2 regions of the Nocardioides sp. S5-5 genome follow, and region 2 is predicted to be linked to the other one. Evidence: predicted binding sites of a transcription regulator. Region 2 holds the regulator's gene; the other holds the start of a gene.
The links. The regulator HrcA, encoded in region 2, represses chaperone genes, less so after heat shock. The targets are predictions, from matches to a motif close to TTGGCACTCGNNNNNNNCGAGTGCCAA.
Positions count from the first base shown of each region.

Region 1: a site for HrcA is predicted at 4,211-4,237, ahead of groES (co-chaperone GroES). Genes of this name have one in related genera too.

Region 1 is NZ_CP199913.1:1,108,421-1,119,046, reverse strand. It holds gene ACUP6Y_RS05310 (cytochrome ubiquinol oxidase subunit I) at 1-1,015, opposite strand, end outside; gene ACUP6Y_RS05305 (GNAT family N-acetyltransferase) at 1,087-1,947, opposite strand; gene groL (chaperonin GroEL) at 2,119-3,744, opposite strand; gene groES (co-chaperone GroES) at 3,827-4,120, opposite strand; gene ACUP6Y_RS05290 (MMPL family transporter) at 4,316-6,481, shown strand; gene ACUP6Y_RS05285 (class I SAM-dependent methyltransferase) at 6,494-7,678, shown strand; gene tsaD (tRNA (adenosine(37)-N6)-threonylcarbamoyltransferase complex transferase subunit TsaD) at 7,667-8,722, opposite strand; gene rimI (ribosomal protein S18-alanine N-acetyltransferase) at 8,719-9,174, opposite strand; gene tsaB (tRNA (adenosine(37)-N6)-threonylcarbamoyltransferase complex dimerization subunit type 1 TsaB) at 9,171-9,794, opposite strand; gene ACUP6Y_RS05265 (glycoside hydrolase family 16 protein) at 9,835-10,626, opposite strand, start outside.
Region 2 is NZ_CP199913.1:1,811,464-1,822,089, reverse strand. It holds gene ACUP6Y_RS08595 (HIT domain-containing protein) at 68-412, opposite strand; gene ACUP6Y_RS08590 (hypothetical protein) at 433-1,296, opposite strand; gene ACUP6Y_RS08585 (Gmad2 immunoglobulin-like domain-containing protein) at 1,406-2,308, shown strand; gene ACUP6Y_RS08580 (winged helix DNA-binding domain-containing protein) at 2,305-3,357, shown strand; gene ACUP6Y_RS08575 (16S rRNA (uracil(1498)-N(3))-methyltransferase) at 3,391-4,134, opposite strand; gene dnaJ (molecular chaperone DnaJ) at 4,137-5,306, opposite strand; gene hrcA (heat-inducible transcriptional repressor HrcA) at 5,320-6,345, opposite strand; gene ACUP6Y_RS08560 (DUF2470 domain-containing protein) at 6,506-7,240, shown strand; gene ACUP6Y_RS08555 (MBL fold metallo-hydrolase) at 7,300-8,076, shown strand; gene ACUP6Y_RS08550 (DUF3097 domain-containing protein) at 8,131-8,970, shown strand; gene ACUP6Y_RS08545 (DUF6752 domain-containing protein) at 9,167-9,394, opposite strand; gene ACUP6Y_RS08540 (class I SAM-dependent methyltransferase) at 9,391-10,626, opposite strand, start outside.

The DNA.
Region 1 (10,626 bases), 700 kb from region 2:
TGGTCTGGAAGGCCAGGTGCGTCAGGTTGACCGGCGGCCGGTCCTTCTCCGGGATGGTGTCGAGCCCGGGGACCGGCCTGTCGGGCGAGTTCATCGCGATCAGCGAGCCCAGCCGCGGGATGTCGATCGACCACTTCACCTCGCCGTCGACCAGGACGCCCCCGAGCCGCAGGGGCGAGGGGCTCTCGGTGGTCTCGGCGAGCTCGAAGGCCGCCAGCTTGGCCGGCTGGCGCTCGTCGAGGCCGAAGCCGAGGACGTGCCCGACGAAGGGCTGGGTGACCGCGGCGATCGACGCGAAGACGAAGGGGACCAGGAAGCCGAGCCGGTGGTGGGCGTCGCGACGGCCGCGGAGCATGCCGACCGCGTACACGCCGGCGATGGTGAAGCCGACGAGCATGTAGGCGCCGACCCACATGTGCGCGAACTGGAGGAAGGCGTGCTGGTTGAACAGCACCGCCCACGGCTGCACGTTCGTGACCTCGCCGCCGACGATGTCGAAGCCGGTCGGCACGTTCATCCAGGCGTTGACCGCCAGCACGCAGTAGGCGCCGATGATCCCGGTGACCGCCATCGGGAGCACCATCAGCACGTGCCGCGTCGGTGGCATCCGGCCCCAGCCGTAGAGGTAGATGCCGAGGAAGATCGCCTCCAGGAAGAACGCCAGGCCCTCGAAGGCGAAGGGCAGGCCGAGCACGTCGCCGTAGGTCCCCATCAGGCCGGGCCACAGCAGGCCCATCTCGAAGCTGAGGACGGTGCCGGAGACCGCGCCGATGGCGAAGAGCACGGCGGACACCTTGGCCCAGCGCCTGGCGAGACCGAGCGCGACCGGGTCGTCGCGGCGGATGCCGCGCAGGTGCATCACGAAGATCATCGCGGGGAACGCGACGCCGAAGCAGGCCAGCACGATGTGCCAGCCGAGCGAGAGCGCCATCTGCTCGCGGGCGGGCAACAGGCCGGGGGGCTCCGCCTCGGTGGCGAGGCGGGTGAGGGCGGTGACGACGTGGGGGGTCAGCACTCCTCGACCGTAGCGCTTGTGAATGCGTTCACAAAGTCGTGGCGGGTGTCAGGTCCGCCACACGCACCGGCTCAGCGACGCAGGTCGGTGAGGGCGATCCGCACGGTGAGGGACTCCCCCGCCATCCGGATCCGCCCGCGCATGCCGGCCGCCAGCACCATCGGCAGCACCGCCTTGGTGTCCGAGGGCGCGGTCAGCACGATCTCCTCCGCGCCCGCCGAGCGCGCCGCGCGGGCGACGTCGGCGAGCAGCCGGGTGCCGACGCCGCGGCGGTGCCAGGCCGGGTCGACCCACAGGTCCACCGGCCACGGCTCGTCGCCCTCCGTCGAGGTGAACTCGGCCCGGCCGGCCACCTTGCCCGCGGCGAGCGCGGACACGACGGCGCCCGTCGTGACGAAGTCGGGATCGCCCGCCGCCGGCTGCTGCGGCGCCGGCGGCACCTGCGCGTCGAGCACCTCCCCGACGAGCTCGGCCAGCGCCGCGGCCCGGGCCCGCTCGATCGAGGTGAAGGGCGTGTCACGGCGTACCTGGATCGTGGTCGAGGCGCCGATCGTCATCTCCAGCACGTCCTCGGACCCGTCGCTGGGCGCGACGTCGGCGTCGAACAGGTGCGCCGCCACCTCCGGGAACCGCGCCGGCTGCGCGATGATCGCGCGCACCGCCTGCACATAGCGGGTCGGCTGGTCCTCGAGCGCCGCCGATGTCACCGGTACGGCGCCCACCGACTCGCCACCCGCCGCACCGACCAGCTCATGGAGCTGCTCGGCGGTCCAGTCCGGGGGCACCTGCAGGACCAGCTCGTCGGTCACCGAGGTCCCCTCGGGGAAGACCTGGACGGTCTGGATGTTGACCCCGGCCCGGCCGCAGGCTGCCGCCAGCTCCGCCAGGGCTCCGGGGCGGTCGGGCAGTCCGGCTCGCACACGCCACAGCATGCCCACACTATGCCGGACGAAGGTCACGCGGCGCGATCATCGATGTTTCGCACCGGTCTCCCCATCAGCGAGCCGGCCCAAAGTGATGCGTCACTTTGCGCCGGGTCGGCGAAACAGACCGGCCCGGCGCCCTCCGAGGAGGACGCCGGGCCGGACAGGGGTGAGCGGGGCTCAGTGGCCGTGGCCGTGCCCGTGGCCGTGACCGGCCGCCTCGGGCTCCTCCTCGACCGGCTTCTCCACGACCAGGGTCTCGGTCGTGAGCAGCATGCCGGCGACGGAGACCGCGTTGGCGAGGGCCGAGCGGGTCACCTTGACCGGGTCGATGACGCCCTGGGCGACCAGGTCGCCGTACTCGCCGGTCGCGGCGTTGTAGCCGTTGCCGACACCGAGCTCGCGCACCTTGTTGGTGATGACGTAGCCGTTCTCGCCACCGTTCTCGGCGATCCAGCGCAGCGGCTCGTCGGCAGCCTTGCGGACGATGCGGACACCGAACGCCTCGTCACCGGTGAGGCCGAGGTCGTCGTCGAGGACCGACACGGCGTGGACCAGCGCGGAGCCACCTCCGGGGACGATGCCCTCCTCGATCGCGGCGCGCGTCGCGGAGACGGCGTCCTCGATCCGGTGCTTCTTCTCCTTGAGCTCGACCTCGGTGTGCGCGCCGACCTTGATCACCACGACGCCGCCGGAGAGCTTGGCCAGCCGCTCCTGGAGCTTCTCGGTGTCCCAGTCGGAGTCGGAGGCCTCGATCTCCTTCTTGATCTGCTCGACGCGGCCCGACACCTCGGTCTCGGAGCCGGCGCCGTCGACGATCGTGGTGTTGTCCTTGGTGATCACGATCCGGCGGGCCTGGCCGAGGACGTCGAGACCGACCTGGTCGAGCTTGAGGCCGACCTCGGGCGCGATGACCTGAGCGCCGGTGAGCACCGCGATGTCCTGCAGGATCGCCTTGCGGCGGTCGCCGAAGGCCGGAGCCTTCACCGCGACGGCGTTGAACGCGCCGCGGATCTTGTTGACGACCAGGGTCGAGAGCGCCTCGCCCTCGACGTCCTCGGCGAGGATGAACAGCGGCTTGCCGCTCTGCACGACCTTCTCCAGCAGCGGCAGCAGGTCGGCGATCGCGCCGATCTTGCCTTGGTGGATGAGGATGTACGGGTCGTCGAGGACGGCCTCCTGACGCTCGGCGTCGGTGACGAAGTACGCCGAGATGTAGCCCTTGTCGAACTGCATGCCCTCGGTGAACTCGAGCTCGGTCGAGGGGGTGTTGGACTCCTCGACGGTGATGACGCCGTCCTTGCCGACCTTGCCGAAGGCCTCGGCGAGCAGCTCGCCGATGTGGCTGTCGCGCGAGGAGACGGTCGCCACGGAGGCGATGTCCTGGGCGTCGTCGACGTCGCGGGCGGCAGCCTTGAGGGCGTCGCCCACCGCCGCGGCGGCGGCGTCCATGCCGCGCTTGAGGCCCATCGGGTTGACGCCCGCCGCGACGGCCCGCAGGCCCTCGTGGACCAGCGCCTGCGCGAGGACGGTGGCGGTGGTCGTGCCGTCGCCGGCGACGTCGTTGGTCTTGGTCGCGACCTCCTTGGTGAGCTGGGCACCGAGGTTCTCGAACGGGTCGTCCAGCTCGACCTCACGCGCGACGGTCACGCCGTCGTTGGTGATGGTCGGGGCGCCCCACTTCTTGTCGAGTACGACATAGCGGCCCTTGGGGCCGAGGGTCACCTTGACGGTGTTGGCGAGGGCGTCGACGCCGCGCTCGAGGGCGCGCCGGGCGTTCTCGTCGAACTCCAGGATCTTGGGCATGCTGCTAGCTCCTTAGATGGAAAGCCGAACGCCCGGGGCGTCACGCACGGATGCGGACGTCCCGGGCGATGCGAGGCTCAGGTCAGGCGATGACCGCGAGGACGTCGCGGGCCGAGAGGATGAGGTACTCGTCGCCGGCGTACTTGACCTCGGTGCCGCCGTACTTGCTGTAGATGACCTTGTCACCGACGGCGACGTCGAGCGGGACGCGGTTGCCGTTGTCGTCGATGCGGCCGGGGCCGATGGCCAGGACCTCGCCCTCCTGGGGCTTCTCCTTGGCGGTGTCGGGGATGACCAGACCCGAGGCGGTGGTCTGCTCGGCCTCGAGGGGCTTGACGACGATCCGGTCCTCGAGCGGCTTGATGTTGACCGACACGATGTCGACCTCCACTTTCTAAGACTGTCTGGGTGTGTCCTGCAGGTGACCTGCGTTGGCACACTCGCGGTGAGAGTGCCAGAAACGAAACTAGCACTCTCTGCAAGGGAGTGCCAGAGGCACCCTGGTGTACGGCGGCGAGGTCCTACCAAAGTCGGTGGCCCGGCGCACCCGAGCGCCGATAGCGTTCCTGTCATGTTCGCTGCGCTCGGTCGCTTCGTGACCCGTTTCCGTTGGTACGTCATCGCCGCCTGGGTGCTCATCGCCGTGGTCGTCGGCGCCACCGCTCCGGCCCTGGAGTCGACCCAGGACAACTCGGAGTTCCTCCCCGACCACTACGAGTCGATCCAGGCGCTGAAGCTCCAGGACGCCAAGTTCTCCGACTCCTTCTCGCCCGGCGCGATCTTGGTGATCGAGCGCAAGGACCACGAGAAGCTGACGTCCGACGACCAGGCCACGGTCGCCGACATCGCCGCGAAGCTCGGCCCCGAGCTCGGCCCGAAGACCTTCCAGCCGCTGGTCATCACCCAGGGCGAGACCGGGGCGCCGAACCTCTCCGAGGACGGCACGGTGATGTTCGCGGTGCTGCCGCTGGCCGACGGAGCCACCGGCTACGACACCCAGGCGATGGACGACGCCAAGCTGCTGCGCAAGGACGTCGAGAAGCTCGTCACCGGCACCGACCTCGAGATCCGCGCCACCGGCGCGGTGCCCCAGGGCCTCGACTCCCAGGAGTCCAGCGCCGACACCCTGCTCATCGTCGGCATCGCGACCGTCGTGCTCATCGTCGGACTGCTCGCCCTGATCTTCCGCAGCGTGCTGATCTGCCTGCTGCCGATCGTCGTGGTCGGCCTGGTCTCCTCGATCGCCACCGGCGCCATCGCCTGGGCCAACGACATCTTCGACCTCAAGGCCGACGCCTCGGTCCAGCAGATCCTGATCGTCGTCCTGTACGGCGTCGGCACCGACTACATCCTGTTCTTCCTGTTCCGCCACCGCGAGCGCCTGCGCACCGGAGCCCCCGTCAAGGACTCGGTCGTCTACAGCCTCGACCGCGCCGGTGAGGCGATCGCTTCGGCCGGTGGTGCCGTGATCGTGGCCTTCATGGCGCTGATCCTCAGCTCGCTCAGCATCTTCCGGGCGATCGGCCCGGCGCTGGCGATCGCCGTGTTCGTCACCCTGCTCGCCGCGCTCACCTTGGTGCCGGCCGTCGTCTCCCTGCTCGGCAAGGCCCTGTTCTGGCCGTCGAAGGCGTGGCAGAAGGAGCCCAAGCACGGCACCTTCATCAAGCTCGGCAACACCGTCGGACGTCGTCCCGGCCTGACCGCGCTGGTCTCGGGTGGCGCGATGACGGTGCTGGCGATCTTCGCGCTCAGCTTCAATCCGTCCTTCGACTTCAACTCCAGCCTGCCCAAGGGCGTCGAGTCCACCGAGGCGATGACGACCTTCACCGAGCACTTCTCGGCCGGCGCGGCCGAGCCGGTGCCGGTGCTGGTGGACGCCGACGGCGCCGACGTCACGCCCGACCAGCTGGCCGCCTTCGGGGCGGCACTGGGCAAGGCCAAGGGCGTCGACGCGGTCGCCGGTCCGCTGCCGTCGAAGGACGGGACGGCCTACCAGTTCTACCTGACCCTGTCCGACGACCCGGTCTCCGACGCCGCGCAGGACAATGTCGCCGGACCGATCCGCGACACGGCCCATGAGGCGGCGCCGGACGGCACCGAGGCCTACGTCGGCGGCACGCCCGGCATCTTCGCCGACATGTCCGCGGCGATGGCGCGCGACTACAAGGTGGTCTTCCCGGTCGCGGCCGTCATCATCATGCTGATCCTCGCCCTGCTGCTGCGCAGCCTGGTCGCACCGTGGTTCCTCATGGCCGCGGTCGGACTCGGCTTCGCCGCGACCCTCGGCCTGACCGTGATCGCGTTCCAGCACATCGGCGGCGAGTCCGGTCTGATCTTCATGCTGCCGATCTACATCTATCTGTTCGTCACCGCACTCGGCACCGACTACAACATCTTGATGATCGCCCGGCTCCGCGAGGAGGCCCGCGAGGGACGCGACCCGCACGACGCCGCCCGCCATGCGGTCACCCATGCCGGGCCGACGATCGCGGCCGCGGGCGTGATCCTGGCGGGAACCTTCGCCTCGCTCATGCTCGGCGGCAACACGCTGATCGTGTCGATGGGCTTCGCGCTCGCGGTCGGGATCTTGATCGTCTCGTTCGTGATGTCGATGTTCTTCACGCCGGCGCTGACCTCCCTGCTGGGCCACGCGGCCTGGTGGCCGGGTCACGGCGACGAGAAGCGCGCCAAGGACGCCGACGACGAGCCGGAGCAGGAGCTCGCCTCCACGACCTGACAGGATCGGGGGGTGGACCTCGACGACTTCCGGTGGCTGCTGACCGACGAGGGGCAGGCGCTGCTCGCCGAGGCCACCGCCCTGGTCGCCGAGGGCGCGGCCCCGCTCGCGGCCGGCTCCGCGCTGCGTCGTACGACGACGCCGCAGCGCGCGGCGACCGCACTCACCCAGGTCGAGCTGCGCACGCGTGCGGTCGCGAAGTTCGCCGATCTGGCGCCGCGGATGTACTTCACGCCCGACGCGCTGGAGCAGGCGACCCGGCTGCGGGTGGCGCGGCACCGGGCGGGCCGGGCCGCGGCGTTCGGGGCGCGGAGCCTGGTGGACCTGGGCTGCGGGATCGGCGGTGACCTGATCGCCGCGGCGTCGGCGGGGATCGTGTGCGCGGGCGTCGACGTGGACCCGGTGCGGGTGGCGGTCGCGGAGGCCAACCTGGCGGCGCTCGGCCTGCCCGGCGCGGTGCAGGTCGCCGACGCCACGACCGTCGACCACCGTGGCTTCGACCTGGCCTTCGCCGACCCGGCCCGCCGCTCAGGCGCCGGGCGCAGCTTCCGGGTCGAGGACTGGACGCCGCCGTGGACCTGGGTGGAGGGACTGCTCGCCCGCGACGCGTGCGTCAAGGTCGCGCCCGGCATCCCGCACGCCCTGGTGCCCGGCGGCGTCGAGGCCGAGTGGGTCAGCGACGAGGGCGAGGTCAAGGAGGCGGCGCTGTGGGCCGGGCGGACGGCGAGCGTCGCCCGGCGGGCGACCGTGATCGGCACGGGCGGCCTGGCCACGCTCACCGACGAGGACGACCCGGGCCCCGACGCCGTCGGCGTGCGCGCGGTCGGCGGCTACCTCTACGAGCCCGACGGCGCGGTGATCCGGGCCGGGCTGGTCACCGCCGTGGCCGCCGGGGTCGGCGGCGGCCTGGTCGACCCGAGGATCGCCTATGTCACCGCCGACCAGCCGTTCCACACGCCGTTCGCCCGCAGCTACCGGGTCCTCGAGACCCTCCCCTACCGCGAGAAGCAGCTCAAGGCCGCGCTGCGCGAGCGCGGCATCGGCCGGCTGACCATCAAGAAGCGCGGCGTCGACGTGTCGCCCGAGGCGCTGCGCAGGCGGCTGGCGCTCCACGGCGACGGCGAGGCGACGATCGTGCTGACCCGGGTCTCCGGCGAGGGTACGGCGCTGCTGGTCGAGCCGTTGTCAGCCCGCTAGGACGTCGGTGACGGGCAGGCTGGAGTCGGCGGGCAGGTCGAGCGGCGACGGCGCTCGGCCGCGCTCGACCATGGTCGAGCCGAGGGCGGCGACCATGGCGCCGTTGTCGGTGCACAGGCCGGGGCGCGGCACCCGGACCCGGATGCCGAGCTTGGCGGCCCGCTCCTCGGCGAGCGCGCGCAGCCGGGAGTTGGCGGCGACCCCGCCGCCGATCATCAGGTCCTCGATCCCCTCGCTGCCGGCGGCGTCGAGGGCCTTGCGGACCAGCACGTCGCACACGGCCTCCTGGAAGGAGGCGGCGACGTCGGCGACCGGCACCGGCTCGCCCGAGCGCTCGCGGGCCTCGACCCAGCGGGCGACGGCGGTCTTGAGGCCGGAGAAGGAGAAGTCGAAGCGGTGTCGCTCCAGGTCGCGGCGGGTGCTGAGGCCGCGGGGGAAGTCGATCGCGACCTGGTCGCCCTCGCGGGCCACCCGGTCGATGTGGGGACCGCCGGGGAAGGGCAGTCCGAGCAGCCGCGCGACCTTGTCGAAGGCCTCGCCGGCCGCGTCGTCGATGGTGGCGCCCATCGGGTCCACGCCGCCGTCGGCGCCGGTGATGTCGGTGACCTTGAGCAGGCTGGAGTGGCCGCCGGACACCAGCAGCGCGAGACACGGCTCGGGCAGCGGGCCGTGCTCGAGCTGGTCGACGGCGACGTGCGCCGCGAGGTGGTTGACGCCGTAGATCGGCGTGCCCAGCGAGAGGGCGAGCGCCTTGGCCGACGCGACGCCGACCAGCAGGGCCCCGGCGAGACCGGGGCCGTGGGTCACCGCGATCGCGTCGATGTCGGACAGCGCGACGCCCGCGGTGTCGCAGGCCCGCTGGATGGTCGGGACCATCGCCTCGAGGTGGGCCCGGCTCGCGACCTCGGGTACGACGCCCCCGAACCGGGCGTGCTCCTCGACACTGCTCGCGACGGCGTCGGCGAGCAGGGTGTGGCCGCGGACGATGCCGACACCGGTCTCGTCGCACGACGTCTCGATGCCGAGGACCAGGGGTTCGCTCATGGCTCCATTGTGACGGGCACGCTCAGCACCAGCGCGGTGGTCCCGTCGCGGTAGTAGCGCGGGCGGCGGCCGAGCTCGGCGAACCCGTGCCGCTCGTAGAACAGCCGGGCCGCCCCGTTGTCCTCGCGGACCTCGAGCAGCAGCCGCTCCGCACCCCCCTCGGCCGCGACCGCGCGCACGGCGGCGAGCAGGGCCGTCGCGACGCCGGTACGCCGCCGCGGCACCGGGACCGCGATCCGCTGCAGCTCGGCGTCGACGTCGACCACGCTGAGGACCGCGTAGCCCGCGAACCCGCCGGACTCCTCCGCGACGAGGTGGCTCACCGTCGGCAGCCCGCCCGCGACCCCCTCGGCGACCAGGTTCTCCGACCACGGGTCGAGCGGGAAGGACGCGGCCTCGAGGGCGACGATCGCCGCGACGTCGGCGGCCCGCGCCGGGCGGACGGTGGTCATCGTCCGGGTGCGACCGCGTCGGGACGCCGCAGGTAGAGCGGCTCCGAGCCGAGCACGGCGAACCGCCCGGCGACCACGCCGCGCGCCAACCAGGCCGCGTCCGGCCGCTCCGGTCCGCGCGCGTCCGGGAACGCCGCGGGATAGAGCCGGGCACCCTCGCCGACCACCGGGCCGTCGGTGGCGAGCACCGCCGGCTTGTCGACGACCGGCTCGTCGAGACGCGTCCCGCGGGCGTCGTACGACGCGAGGTAGACCTCCTTGCGTCGGGCGTCCGAGGCGACCACGAAGGAGTCGGCGACGGCACCGGTCTCGACCGCCTCGAGGGCGAGCGCGTCGAGCGAGCACACGCCGTGGACGGGGACGTCGAGCACGTGGGCCATGGTGCGCGCGGTGACCAGGCCGACCCGGAGTCCGGTGAACGGGCCCGGTCCGACGCCGACGGCGATGCCGGTCAGGTCGGCCGGCCGCACCCCGGCGGCGGCCAGCACCCGCTCGACGAGCGGCGCCAGCTGCTCGCCGTGCTTCATGCCCTGGTCGGACCTCGCCGCGGCGACGACGTCGGTCCCGTCGTGGAGCGCGACGGTGACCGTCGAGGAGGCGGTGTCGAAGGCGAGCAGCACCCCCCGAGGCTACCGGGCGGCTACCGGCCGCCCCGCACGGCTACAGCCAGGCCTTGACGTAGTCGACCTCCACGGTCGACGTGTCCGGGGAGGCGGCCGTCCGCGCGTTCCACTCCGATCCCCAGGAGTGGGTGAGGATCATGTAGAAGGGCTGGTCGAAGGGAGCCGGGGCGGCGACATTGCTCGGCGTCCACGCGTGGCTGTAGCACAACTGGCCGTCGTAGTAGAAGCGCATCACCCGCGGGGTCCACTCGACGGCGTAGGTGTGGAACGCGGTCGAGACCTCGGGAACCGCGCAGGAGTATCCCGTGCTGAGTGCGACGTTCTCGCCCGCGTAGTGAACCGACGGATAGGTGTTCTCGGGAGCGGCGCTGAACCACTCCGCGACGTCCACCTCACCCGACAGCGGCCAGGCGCCGTAGGTGTGCTGCTGGGGGTAGAGCCAGAAGCCCGCGTGGGATCCCGGCGTCCCCGCCTCCGCGGGCATCCGCAGTCGTGCCTCGAACCGGCCGTAGGCCTGCGTGAACTTGGTGGTCGTGGCGACGGTCGACACCTCCGCGTTGGTGACGAACGACCCGTAGGGGTTCGCGCACGTGAACGGGTGGTCGAGGATGCTGGAGGTCAGCTTCAGGGTTCCGGCCGACACCCGGACGGTGCGGTCGTTGTCGACATAGCAGCCCTGGCTCCCGCCGGTCATCCCGCTGTACGACGTCTGCTGGACGACCCATCGCGTCCGGTCGAGTGAGCTGCCGTCGAAGTCGTCACGGAAGGTGCAGGCGTAGTAGCCGCCCTCGGCCCGCTCGGGCCGGACCCCGCAGGAGTCGCTCGGCGC
Region 2 (10,626 bases):
CTTTCAGGTACGACGATGCGGCCCCTCCATGGTACGTGGCAGGGCGGCGCCGCGCCCACTCGATTGATCAGCCCGGCGGCCAGCCCATCGGCCGACCGGCGAGCACGTGGCCGTGGGTGTGGAAGACCGTCTGCCCGACGCCGGCTCCGGTGTTGAAGACGAGGCGGTAGTCGTCGTACCCCTCACCGGTGGCGACGGTGCGCGCGGTGGTGGCGATCTCGGCGAACATCGCGGCGTCGGCCTGGGCGGAGGCGGCGGCGTTCGGCTCATGGTCGCGCGGCACGACGAGGACGTGCAGCGGCGCCTGGGGGTTGATGTCGCGGAAGGCGACGGTGCGCTCACCGGTGTGGACGATCTCGGCCGGGATGTCGCCGGCGACGATCTTGCAGAACAGGCAGTCGGGATCCGTCACCCGGCCCACTCTAGATGTGCTCACCACTCCCACCGCACGCCGAGGTAGCCCGGACCGAAGGCCGTCTGCCGGTAGTGGACGCTGCGGCCGCCGGCGAGGTCGGCCGGCCAGGCGTGGCGCAGCCCGCCCTCGGAGAAGTACACCCAGCACCGCGCCGGGATCCGGTCGGGATGGAAGCGCACCCAGACCAGGGCCTCCTCGAGCCGCTGCTCGGCGGCCAACGCGTAGTCGGTCTCGAGATCGAGGCCCTCGGTCGTGGCCTCGATCTCGGTGATGGTCGACTCCCCCAGCGCGAGCGGGCGCTCGAAGACCAGCCGGGAGCCGCGGATGCCGTTCTCCAGGTCGTGCGTCTCCTCGATCGTGCAGCCGGCGACGGCGGTCATCACGACCACGTTCTCCTGGGTCCCGACGTCCGGGCCCACGAAGAGCGTGACCCCGTCGACGCCCTCGCGGTCGGCCACGACGACCTGTCGCACCCGGGCGCGCACGATCTCGCCCTGCGCCCCCACGTCGACGACGAGGTGGGAGGACACCCGGCACACGTCCTCCTCGCCGATCACGGCGTCGACCGCCGGGTCGCCGAGGAGCTCGTCGAACGGCTCCACCGCACCCACCCGGCGCCGCGCGCGGCCGGTCAGCCGCCGGCTCAGGGTGCCCTCCTCCAGGTCGAGCACCGCCTCGAGCTCGGGGATCGCCTCGAGCGACGTGACCCGCTCGGGCTCGCGCTGCCCGGAGCGCCAGTACGACAGGGCGGTGAGCGAGACCGGATGCCCGCGCTCGGCGAGCCGGTCCCGCAGGTGCGTCAGCGTGACACCACGCCGCGCCATCGCCTTCCCCAGGGCGTCGGCGAAGGTGGTCGAAGCGGTCCCGGCACGATCCCCCACGCCGCTCATGGTGCATCACCTCGGCACCGCGGGGAGGCGAAACGCCCGGGCCGACACGCGGGCCGCCGTCCTCCGCCGAGTGTCCGTGGCATCGGGGGAGGATCGAGGCGTGAGCCTTCCCCGCGCCCTCGCCGCCGCCGGCGCCGTCCTCGCCCTGGGCGTGCCCGCGGGTTGCGGCGACGACGAGCCCGCCACCCAGGACCCGCCGTCGACGGCGGCGACCTCCGACGCCCCGACCAGCCCGTCGGCCACCGACGAGCAGCCGCCGGAGACGACGATGCTGACCTACTACGTCGGCGACACCCCGCAGCGTCCCGCGCTGTACGCCGAGGCGCACGTCGTCCGCGGGCCCGGCGAGCTCGCCACCCTGCTCCAGCGGGCCCCCGACGACCCCGACTACCGCACCCTGCTGCCCTCCGGGAGTCTCGAGCCGGAGGTCCACTTCGACGGGACCGGCGAGAACGGCATGTTCAGCGTCGTGCTGACGGACGCGAAGTGGACCGAGCGGCCCGCCGGGATGAGCGCCGAGGACGCGGAGCTCGCCGTCCAGCAGCTGGTGTGGACCGTCCAGACCGCGCCACTCGCCCCCGGCGCCACGACGCCGACCCGGACGGCGGCGCCGGTCGGGTTCTTCCTCGACGGCAAGGAGGTCTCCTACCTCGGGGTCTCGTCCGAGGCGACGGCCCGACCCGAGCTCGACGTGCTGGCGCTGGTCAACGTCACCGAGCCGGCCGAGGGCACCGCCGTCGGCGACACCTTCACGGCCACCGGCCGGGCCAGCTCGTTCGAGGGCACCGTGCCGTGGGAGGTCCAGGACTCCTCCGGCAAGGTCGTCCTCGACGGCTTCGCGACCGCCGAGGGCTGGGCCGACAGGCTCTACCCGTGGACGAGCGAGGTCGACGTGAGCGAGCTGCCGCCCGGCAGCTACACCTTCGTCGCCCGTACCGACGACCCCTCGGGCGGCGAGGGCGGCGGCCCGACCGAGGACACGAAGCGGATCACGATCAGGTGAGGCTCTCGCGGCGCCGGCTCAACCGCACCCTGCTGTTGCGCCAGCACCTGCTCGAGCGGGTCGCGTCGACGCCGGCCGCGATGGTCGAGCACCTGGTCGGGCTGCAGGCGCAGGAGCCGCTGTCGCCGTACCTGTCCTTGGCGGCGCGTCTCACCGACCTCGACCCGATCTCGGTGAGTGCGGCGATCGAGGACCGCTCGCTGGTGCGGGTGCTCAGCCTGCGCGACACCGTCCACCTGCACCTGCCGGCCGACGCGGTGACGCTCCCGGTCTGGGCCGCGCCGGTGCGTGAGCGGGAGATCCGGGCCAGCCAGAGCATCGGTTCCGCGCGCGAGGTGGACCGGGCCGCCTTCTCGGCGGCGGTCCACGAGATCCTGGCCGACGGCCCGCTCCCCCAGCGCCGGCTGGGCGCGGCGCTGGCCGAGCGCTTCCCGGCGTACACCGCGACCCAGCTGGGCCAGGTCGCCCGGGTCGCGGAGGTGCTCGTCCAGCTCCCGCCGCGTGGCTGCTGGAAGCCGGCCGGCTCGACCGCGGTCGCCTACGACCTCGCCGAGCGCTGGACCGGCCTGCCTCTCGCGCCGCCCGACGTGCCGGCGATCGTGCGGCGGTTCCTGCGCGCCTACGGCCCCGGCACCGCCGCCGACGTCACCGCCTGGTCCGGGATCACCCGGCTGGGCTCGGTCCTCAAGGCGATGGACGACGTGGACGTGCATGAGGACGAGGACGGCAAGGTGCTGTACGACGTCGCAGGCGCCCCGGTCGCCGACGAGGACGCCCCGGCGCCGGTGCGGCTGTTCGGCGCCTACGACAACCTGTGGCTCTCCCACGCCTCCCGCGACCGGGTGACGGCGCCCGAGCATCGCCGGCGGTGGATGGGGGCCAACGGCGCCCAGGCGATGTCGGTGCATGTCGACGGCTGGTTCGCCGGGCTGTGGCGGGCCGAGGAGGGGCGGGTCGTGGTCGTCGAGCTGGTCCGCAGGCTCACCGGCGCCGAGCGGGCCGGGCTGGACGAGGAGGTCGCGCGGGTGGAGACGCTGCTCGCACACTGAGCCTGCCTGGATCCGTGGACCCGACCTGAGGAGTCACGAGCCCCAGCGTGGGGTCCGCGACAGCAGCGCGGCGACGGCGGCGACGCCGGCGGTGGAGGTGCGCAGCACCTCGGTGCCGAGGCGGACGGCGACCCCGCCGTGCGCGACGAAGGTCGCGACCTCCTCCTCGGTGAGCCCGCCCTCGGGTCCCACGACGACGACCAGGTCGCCGTCGGCGGGCAGGGCGAGGGCGCCCAGCGGCTCGGTGGCGTCCTCGTGCAGCACCACCGCCACATCGGCCGCCTCGACCAGCGCGGCGACCCGGTCGGTGCCGGCCAGCGGCAGCACCTCCGGGTGCCAGGCGCGCCGGGCCTGCTTGGCGGCCTCGCGGGCGGCGGCCTGCCACCTGGCGTGGGACTTGGCGGCGCGCTCGCCCTTCCACACGGCGACGCTGCGGGCGGCGGCCCAGGGGACGATCCGGGCCGCGCCGATCTCGGTGAGCACCTCGACGGCCAGCTCGCCGCGCTCGCCCTTCGGCAGCGCCTGGACGACGGTGACCGACGGCCGCGGCTCGGGGTGGTCCTCGACCTCACCCACCATGACCGTGAACGCTCGCTTGGCGGTGGCGCTCACCTCACCGGTGGCGACCCGTCCGAGGCCGTCGGCGAGGGACAGCCGCTCTCCCACCCGGAGCCGTCGTACGACGACCGCGTGGTGCGCCTCGTCGCCGTCGACCACCACCGCGGAGCCGGGGACCACCCCGTCCAGCGACGGCACGAGGTGCTGGGGAAGGGTCATGCTCAGTGGGTCGTGAACGCGTCGCGCAGCCGGCCGAGCATCGACTTGTGCGCGGGCCGGACGTCGCCGGTGGGCTGCTCCTCGCCGCGGATCGCCGCCAGCTCGCGCAGCAGCTCCTCCTGGCGCGGGTCGAGCCGGGTCGGGGTCTCGACGGCGATGGTGACCGCGAGGTCGCCGCGACCGCCGCGCAGGCCGGGCACACCGAGCCCGCGCAGCACCACCTGGTGGCCGGACTGGGTGCCGGTGGGGACCTGCAGGTCGAAGTACCGCTCGATGTCCACGCTGGGGTCGAGGTCGGCCTCGAGCGTGGGCATCTCGATCGTCGTGCCGAGCGCGGCCGCGGTCATCGGCACCGACACCATGCAGTGCAGGTCGTTGCCGTGGCGCTCGAAGATCTCGTGCTGCGCGACGTGGATCTCGACGTACAGGTCGCCGGCGGGGCCGCCGCCGGGCCCGACCTCGCCCTGCTCGCTGAGCTGGACCCGGGTGCCGTTGTCGACGCCGGCCGGGATCTTCACGGTGAGGCTGCGACGCGAGCGGACCCGCCCGTCGCCGGCGCACTCGCGGCACGGGTCGGGGATCACCGTGCCGAAGCCGCGGCAGGCCGCGCAGGGGCGCAGGGTGCGGATCTCCCCGAGGAAGGAGCGCTGCACATGGGCGACCTCGCCCTGGCCGTGACAGGTCTCGCACGGGACCGGGTGGCTGCCCGGCGCGGCGCCCTCGCCACCGCAGGTGGTGCAGCGCACGGCGGTGTCGACCTTCAGCTCGCGGGACACGCCGAAGGCGGCCTCGGCGAGCTCGACCTCGATCCGGATGAGGGCGTCCTGGCCGCGGCGAACCCGCGACCGCGGACCCCGGCCCCCGGCGCCGGCGCCGGCGCCACCGCCCTGGCCGCCGAAGAAGGCGTCCATGATGTCGGTGAAGGAGAAGCCCGCGCCCTGGCCGCCGAAGCCGCCGCCGAACGGGTCGCCGCCGCGGTCGTACGCCGCCCGCTTCTGCGGGTCGGTGAGCACCTCGTAGGCGGCGGTGACCTGCTTGAACCGCTCCTGGCTCGCCGGGTCGGGGTTGACGTCCGGGTGGAGCTGGCGGGCGAGCTTGCGGTACGCCTTCTTGATCGTGTCGGCGTCCGCGTCGCGGGCGACGCCCAGCAGCTCGTAGGGGTCCTGGCTCACGTGTGTCGCTCTCTCAGCTCTCGTCGAGGATGCGGGAGACGTAGCGCGCGACCGCGCGCACCGCCGCCATCGTTCCGGGGTAGTCCATGCGGGTGGGGCCGACGATCCCGAGCGCGGCAAGCGCGTCGTCGGGGCCGTAGCCGGTGGCGACGACGCTGGTCGAGGCCAGATTCTCGTAGGGCCCCTCGGCGCCGATCCGCACCGTCACCGCGCCGCTGCCGGTCGCCTCGCCGAGCAGCTTGAGCAGCACCACCTGCTCCTCCAGCGCCTCGAGCAGTGGGCGGATCGAGGTGTCGAAGCTGTCGCCGAAGCGGGCCAGGTTCGCCGTACCGCCGACCACCACGCGCTCGTCGGAGCGGTGGTCGCTCATCGCCTCGACCAGGGTGTCGACCACGGCGACGGTGGGCGGCGAGCCGGTCGGGGCGCCGGTGTCGTCGCGGACCAGCGCGTCGAGGGCCGCGACGGCGTCGGCGATCACCTCGCCGGTGGCGGCGAGGTTGATCCGGGAGCGGAGGATGCCGAGCTCGTCGTCGTCGAGGTCGTCGTCGAGCTCGACCAGGCGCTGCTCGACCCGGCCGGAGCTGAGGATGAGCACCAGCAGCAGGCGCATCGGTGTCAGCGCGACCACCTCGATGTGACGCACGGTGGAGCGCGACAGGGTGGGGTACTGGACGACGGCGACCTGCCGGGTCAGCTGGGCAAGCAGCCGGACCGAGCGGTGGACGACGTCGTCGAGGTCGACCGCGCCCTCGAGGAAGCCCGCGATCGCCCGGCGCTCGGCCTGCGTGGTCGGCTTGACCGTGGAGAGCCGGTCGACGAAGAGCCGGTAGCCCTTGTCGGTCGGCACCCGACCCGCGCTGGTGTGGGGCTGGTGGAGGTAGCCCTCCTCCTCGAGCGCCGCCATGTCGTTGCGGATCGTGGCCGGCGAGACGTTGAGGTGGTGACGCTCCACGAGCGCCTTGGAGCCGACCGGCTCCTCGGTCGAGACGTAGTCCTCGACGATCGCCCGCAGCACGGCGAGCCTGCGCTCCTCCTGCATGCCCACCTCCTGCGACTTGGCACTCCATCATCGGGAGTGCCAATCCTAGCGCCGAGCCGGCCGAAAGCCCGGACCGGCGGCCACACCCTTCCTTCCATCCCGAGATTCAACTAGGTTAGGCTCACCTAATCTTCTCGTCCCGGATCTGCAAGGAGCGGACATGACGGTCGACCCCGGTCTCGACGTACGACGGCTCGCCGCGGCGGCGCGCAGCATCCTGGCCTGCCCCCAGGAGGTGCAGCTGGTCGTCGACGGCCTCGACGACGTGACCGCCGGGCTCGAGGACTCCGTGCTGGAGATGCAGGACCACGGCGGACGGCCGATGCTCTCCTGCCCCGCCTCCTCCGCCCTCGCGGTAGCCGCCACCGACCGGCGCGGCGCGCTGCTCACCGTCAGCAGCGGCCTGGGCAGCCCGCGCTCCACCGACCGGGACGCCATGCTCACCCTCTCCGGGCGCCTCGAGGCGCTCGGACTGGAGCAGTGCGAGTGCTGTGACGAGGTGCGGATGCGGGTCGGCCTCGAGCTGGACTTCGTGCTGCTCGCTCGGGCCAGCGCCCCCGACGACGCGCCGGACGAGACCCGCGTCCGGGTCCCGCTCACCGCCTTCACCTCCCCCGAGCACGACCTCAACCGGGGCTTCCTCCAACGCTCCACCGAGCACGCCAACCACTGCCACCAAGACGAGCTGCGCCGCGCCGTCGCCTCCCTGACGCAGACCCGCCTCGGCGAGGTCGTCGGCGTCCAGCTCACCGGCCTGGACGCCGAGGGCGTCGAGCTGCGCTGGGTGGACCTCACCGGCGCCCATCAGACCGTGCTGCGCTTCGCCCGGCCCGCCACGACCGCCCACGACCTGGGCGAGCTGCTGCGCACGGAGCTGCACGCCGGACTCTGCTGATCCTCGGAGATCGAGGAGGTCGCGCAGCAACCGGCACGAGACCCCCGTAGCCTGACGGCGTGCCGTTCACCGAGGTCGCGGACCGGGTCTGGGTCCGCCGCGTTCCGTCGTACGACGTCAACCTGGTCGCCGTCGGAGGCGAGCGCGGCCTGGTCGTGGTCGACACCCTGGCCACCGCCGCCGAGGCCCGGGCCGCCATCGCCGCGATCGGCGACCTGCGCGCCGGGCCGGTCGTCGCGGTCGTCAACACCCACGACCACTTCGACCACGTCCTCGGCAACGCCACCTTCCGGGAGCGGTACGAGGGCGTCCCGGTCCACGCGACCGAGGAGGCCGCCGCGCGCACCGACCCCGCCGCGCCCCCCGCCGGCCACACCTTCTCCAGCGCCGCCGTCATCGACCTCGGCGACCGCCAGGTCGAGCTGGTCCACCCCGGCCGCGGCCACACCGCGGGCGACCTGGTCGTGCGGGTCCCCGACGCCGACGTACTGCTCGCCGGCGACCTGGTCGAGGAGTCCGCACCGCCGTCCGTGGGCGCCGACTCGTGGCCGCTCGAGTGGCCGCAGACCCTCGACCTCGTCCTCGGCCTGACCACGCCCTCGACCGTCGTCGTCCCCGGTCATGGCGGCATCGTCGACCGGCGCTTCGTCGAGGACCAGTGCGACGACCTGCGCGCCGTCGCCGAGACGATCCGCGACCTCGCCGCCCGCGGCGTGCCCGAGGCCGAGGCACTCGCCTCCGCCGAGTGGCCGCTCCCCGTCGAGGCGCTGCACCACGCCATCGGGCGGGGCTACGCCCAGCTGCCCCGAGTGCGGCGCCAGCTGCCGTTGGCCTGAGACCCCGCGTGTTCAGGCCGCGAAGTGCGGGGGTTCGGCCTAGGCTGGTCCGTCGTGGATCGCTACGGGACCGACGTGCTGGCCGGCGACTGGAAGGTCCCCAAGCGGGGCCGGGCCGTGGAGACGGCGGCCGACGCCGGGCTCGTGGTCGAGGAGGTCACCACCGACTGGTGCGGCGAGATCGTGGCCGTCGACCGCGACCTCGACACCGTCACTCTCGAGGACCGGCACGGCAAGCGGCGCACCTTCCCGCTCGGCACCGGCTTCCTGCTGGAGGGCAAGCCGGTGATCCTGGTGCCGCCGATCACGCAGCCGGGCCCGGTCAAGCCCGCACGTACGGCGAGCGGCTCGATCGCCGTCCACGACGCGAAGGCGCGCGTGGCCCGCGCCAGCCGGATCTTCGTCGAGGGCCGCCACGACGCCGAGCTGGTCGAGAAGGTGTGGGGCGACGACCTGCGGATCGAGGGCGTGGTCGTGGAGTACCTCGGCGGCGTCGACGACCTCGCCGACCACCTGCGCGACTTCGAGCCCGGTCCGCAGCGACGGGTCGGCGTGCTGGTCGACCATCTGGTCGCCGGCTCCAAGGAGAGCCGGATCGCGCAGAACATCATGAAGTCGCCCGTCGGCAAGGACGTGCTGATCGTCGGGCACCCGTTCATCGACATCTGGCAGGCGGTCAAGCCGCAACGACTCGGATTCGAGGCGTGGCCGAAGGTGCCCCGGGGCATCGACTGGAAGAAGGGCACCTGTCAGCAGCTCGGCTGGCCGCACCGCGACCAGGCCGACATCGCCCGGGCGTGGAAGCACATCCTCGGTGGGGTGCGGGGGTTCCAGGACCTCGATCCGACGCTGCTCGGGCGGGTCGAGGAGCTGATCGACTTTGTAACTGCGTGACAGGACGCGATCAGTCCCACGAGGGGGTTTCGTCGCGCCGCCCGCCGTTTCTGGACGGAGGAGCGCGCGACCGAGGAACGAGGGAGCGCGCGGGGGAGGAAGAAACGGCGCCAAAAGGCGGCGCGACATGCGCGAGCGAAGCGAGCGCCGAAATGGCACCGTGAGTCGGTCACGAGACGCACCGACCCCGCCCCATTCACAGCCCCGAGCGGAACCGGTCCAGCACCTCGTCGACCCGTTCCCGGTCCCGCGCCTCCAACGGGATCAGCAGCTCGGTGACGACGTCGGTGAGCTCGGCGATGCGCCGGTTCAGCTGACGGTTCTCCTGCACCTCCTCCTCGAGCACCCGGACCCGCTCGCGCAGGCTGGCGTGCTCGCGGAGCCGGCGGCGGGCCAGGCGGGCCCGGTGGGCGAGATCGGTCATGACTCCTCCTGGGTGAGTGCGGGCGCCGGCCAGGCGGCGCGGATCCGGCACACGGCCGGGTCGGGCAGGTCGAACATGTCCTCGCCGGGACCGGTGGTGAGGCGCTCGACGAGGCCGCCGGCGGCCTCGATGCCGCGACGCACCACCTCGACCGGCGTACGGCGGATCAGGCCGTCGCTCGCACTCGGCTCACCCACCGCGAGCTCGAGGAACAGCCGGCCGCCGCCGGGCCGCAGCGCCATCCGGGCGAGCAGCCACAGCTGGTCGAGGGCGGCGGGGTCGAGACAGCCGACGAGATGGCGGGCGTAGAGGTGGTGGGGATCGCGGGCCAGGCGGGTGCCCAGCAGCAGGGTGGAGCGGAGCTCGCCGAGGATCAGCTGGTCCACCTCCAGCGCCACCCCGGTCCGACGGGCCCGGCGCCGGGCGACGCCGAGTGCGCCCCGCGAGAAGTCCAGGGCCGTGACCCGGCGCCCCGACGCGGCGAACCAGAGCGCGTCGCGGCCGGTTCCGGTGCCGAGATCGACCACCGGCAACGAGCCCAGCTGGGGCGCCACCCACTGCGCGAAGGAGGACGGCGTCCGCGGCACCGCGGCCCGCCGGGGGCCGTTGTGGAGCTCGGTCCAGCGGCCCATCTCGGTGCGGAAGCCGCGCAGCCACCCGTCGAGGCGCCGTACGCCGGCCGGCGGGTCGGCGTACCTGAAGGACGGGTCCGGGGTGCGCCAGTGCGGGCCGTACAGGAACGCGAGCATCGCCTCAGGGTCGCGCGGCGCGGGGAACTCGTGCCCGTGCAGGGTGATCGTCGAGAACGGCACGATCGCCTCCCGCGGGAGCCGGCCGCTGCGGTTGCCGAACTGGTAGAAGGTCCCGTCGATGTGGAACGCCGAGAACACGTCGATGTGGCAGACCCGGCCGTCGGACAGCGGCAGCAAGAGCTTGACGTCGCCGCCCGACATCCGCAGCACCCGCCAGCCGCGGGCCCGCATCGCGCGGGTGATCCGGTACGACTCGGTGACGATGTCGGCGGGCGAGGTGTGCTCGGAGAGGTAGCACAGGTCGGTGTCGGAGTCGTGCCCGAGCATCCGGCCCTCGCGCACCGCCCCGAGCAGCGCCCCGTAGTTGAGGTACGCCGCCACGCCGGCATGCTCGCGCAGGTCGTCGATCGCACGGCGGGTGCCGGCGAGGATCTCGTCGCGGACCGCCTCGTCGGTGGCGGCGAACGAGCGGGCCAGGTG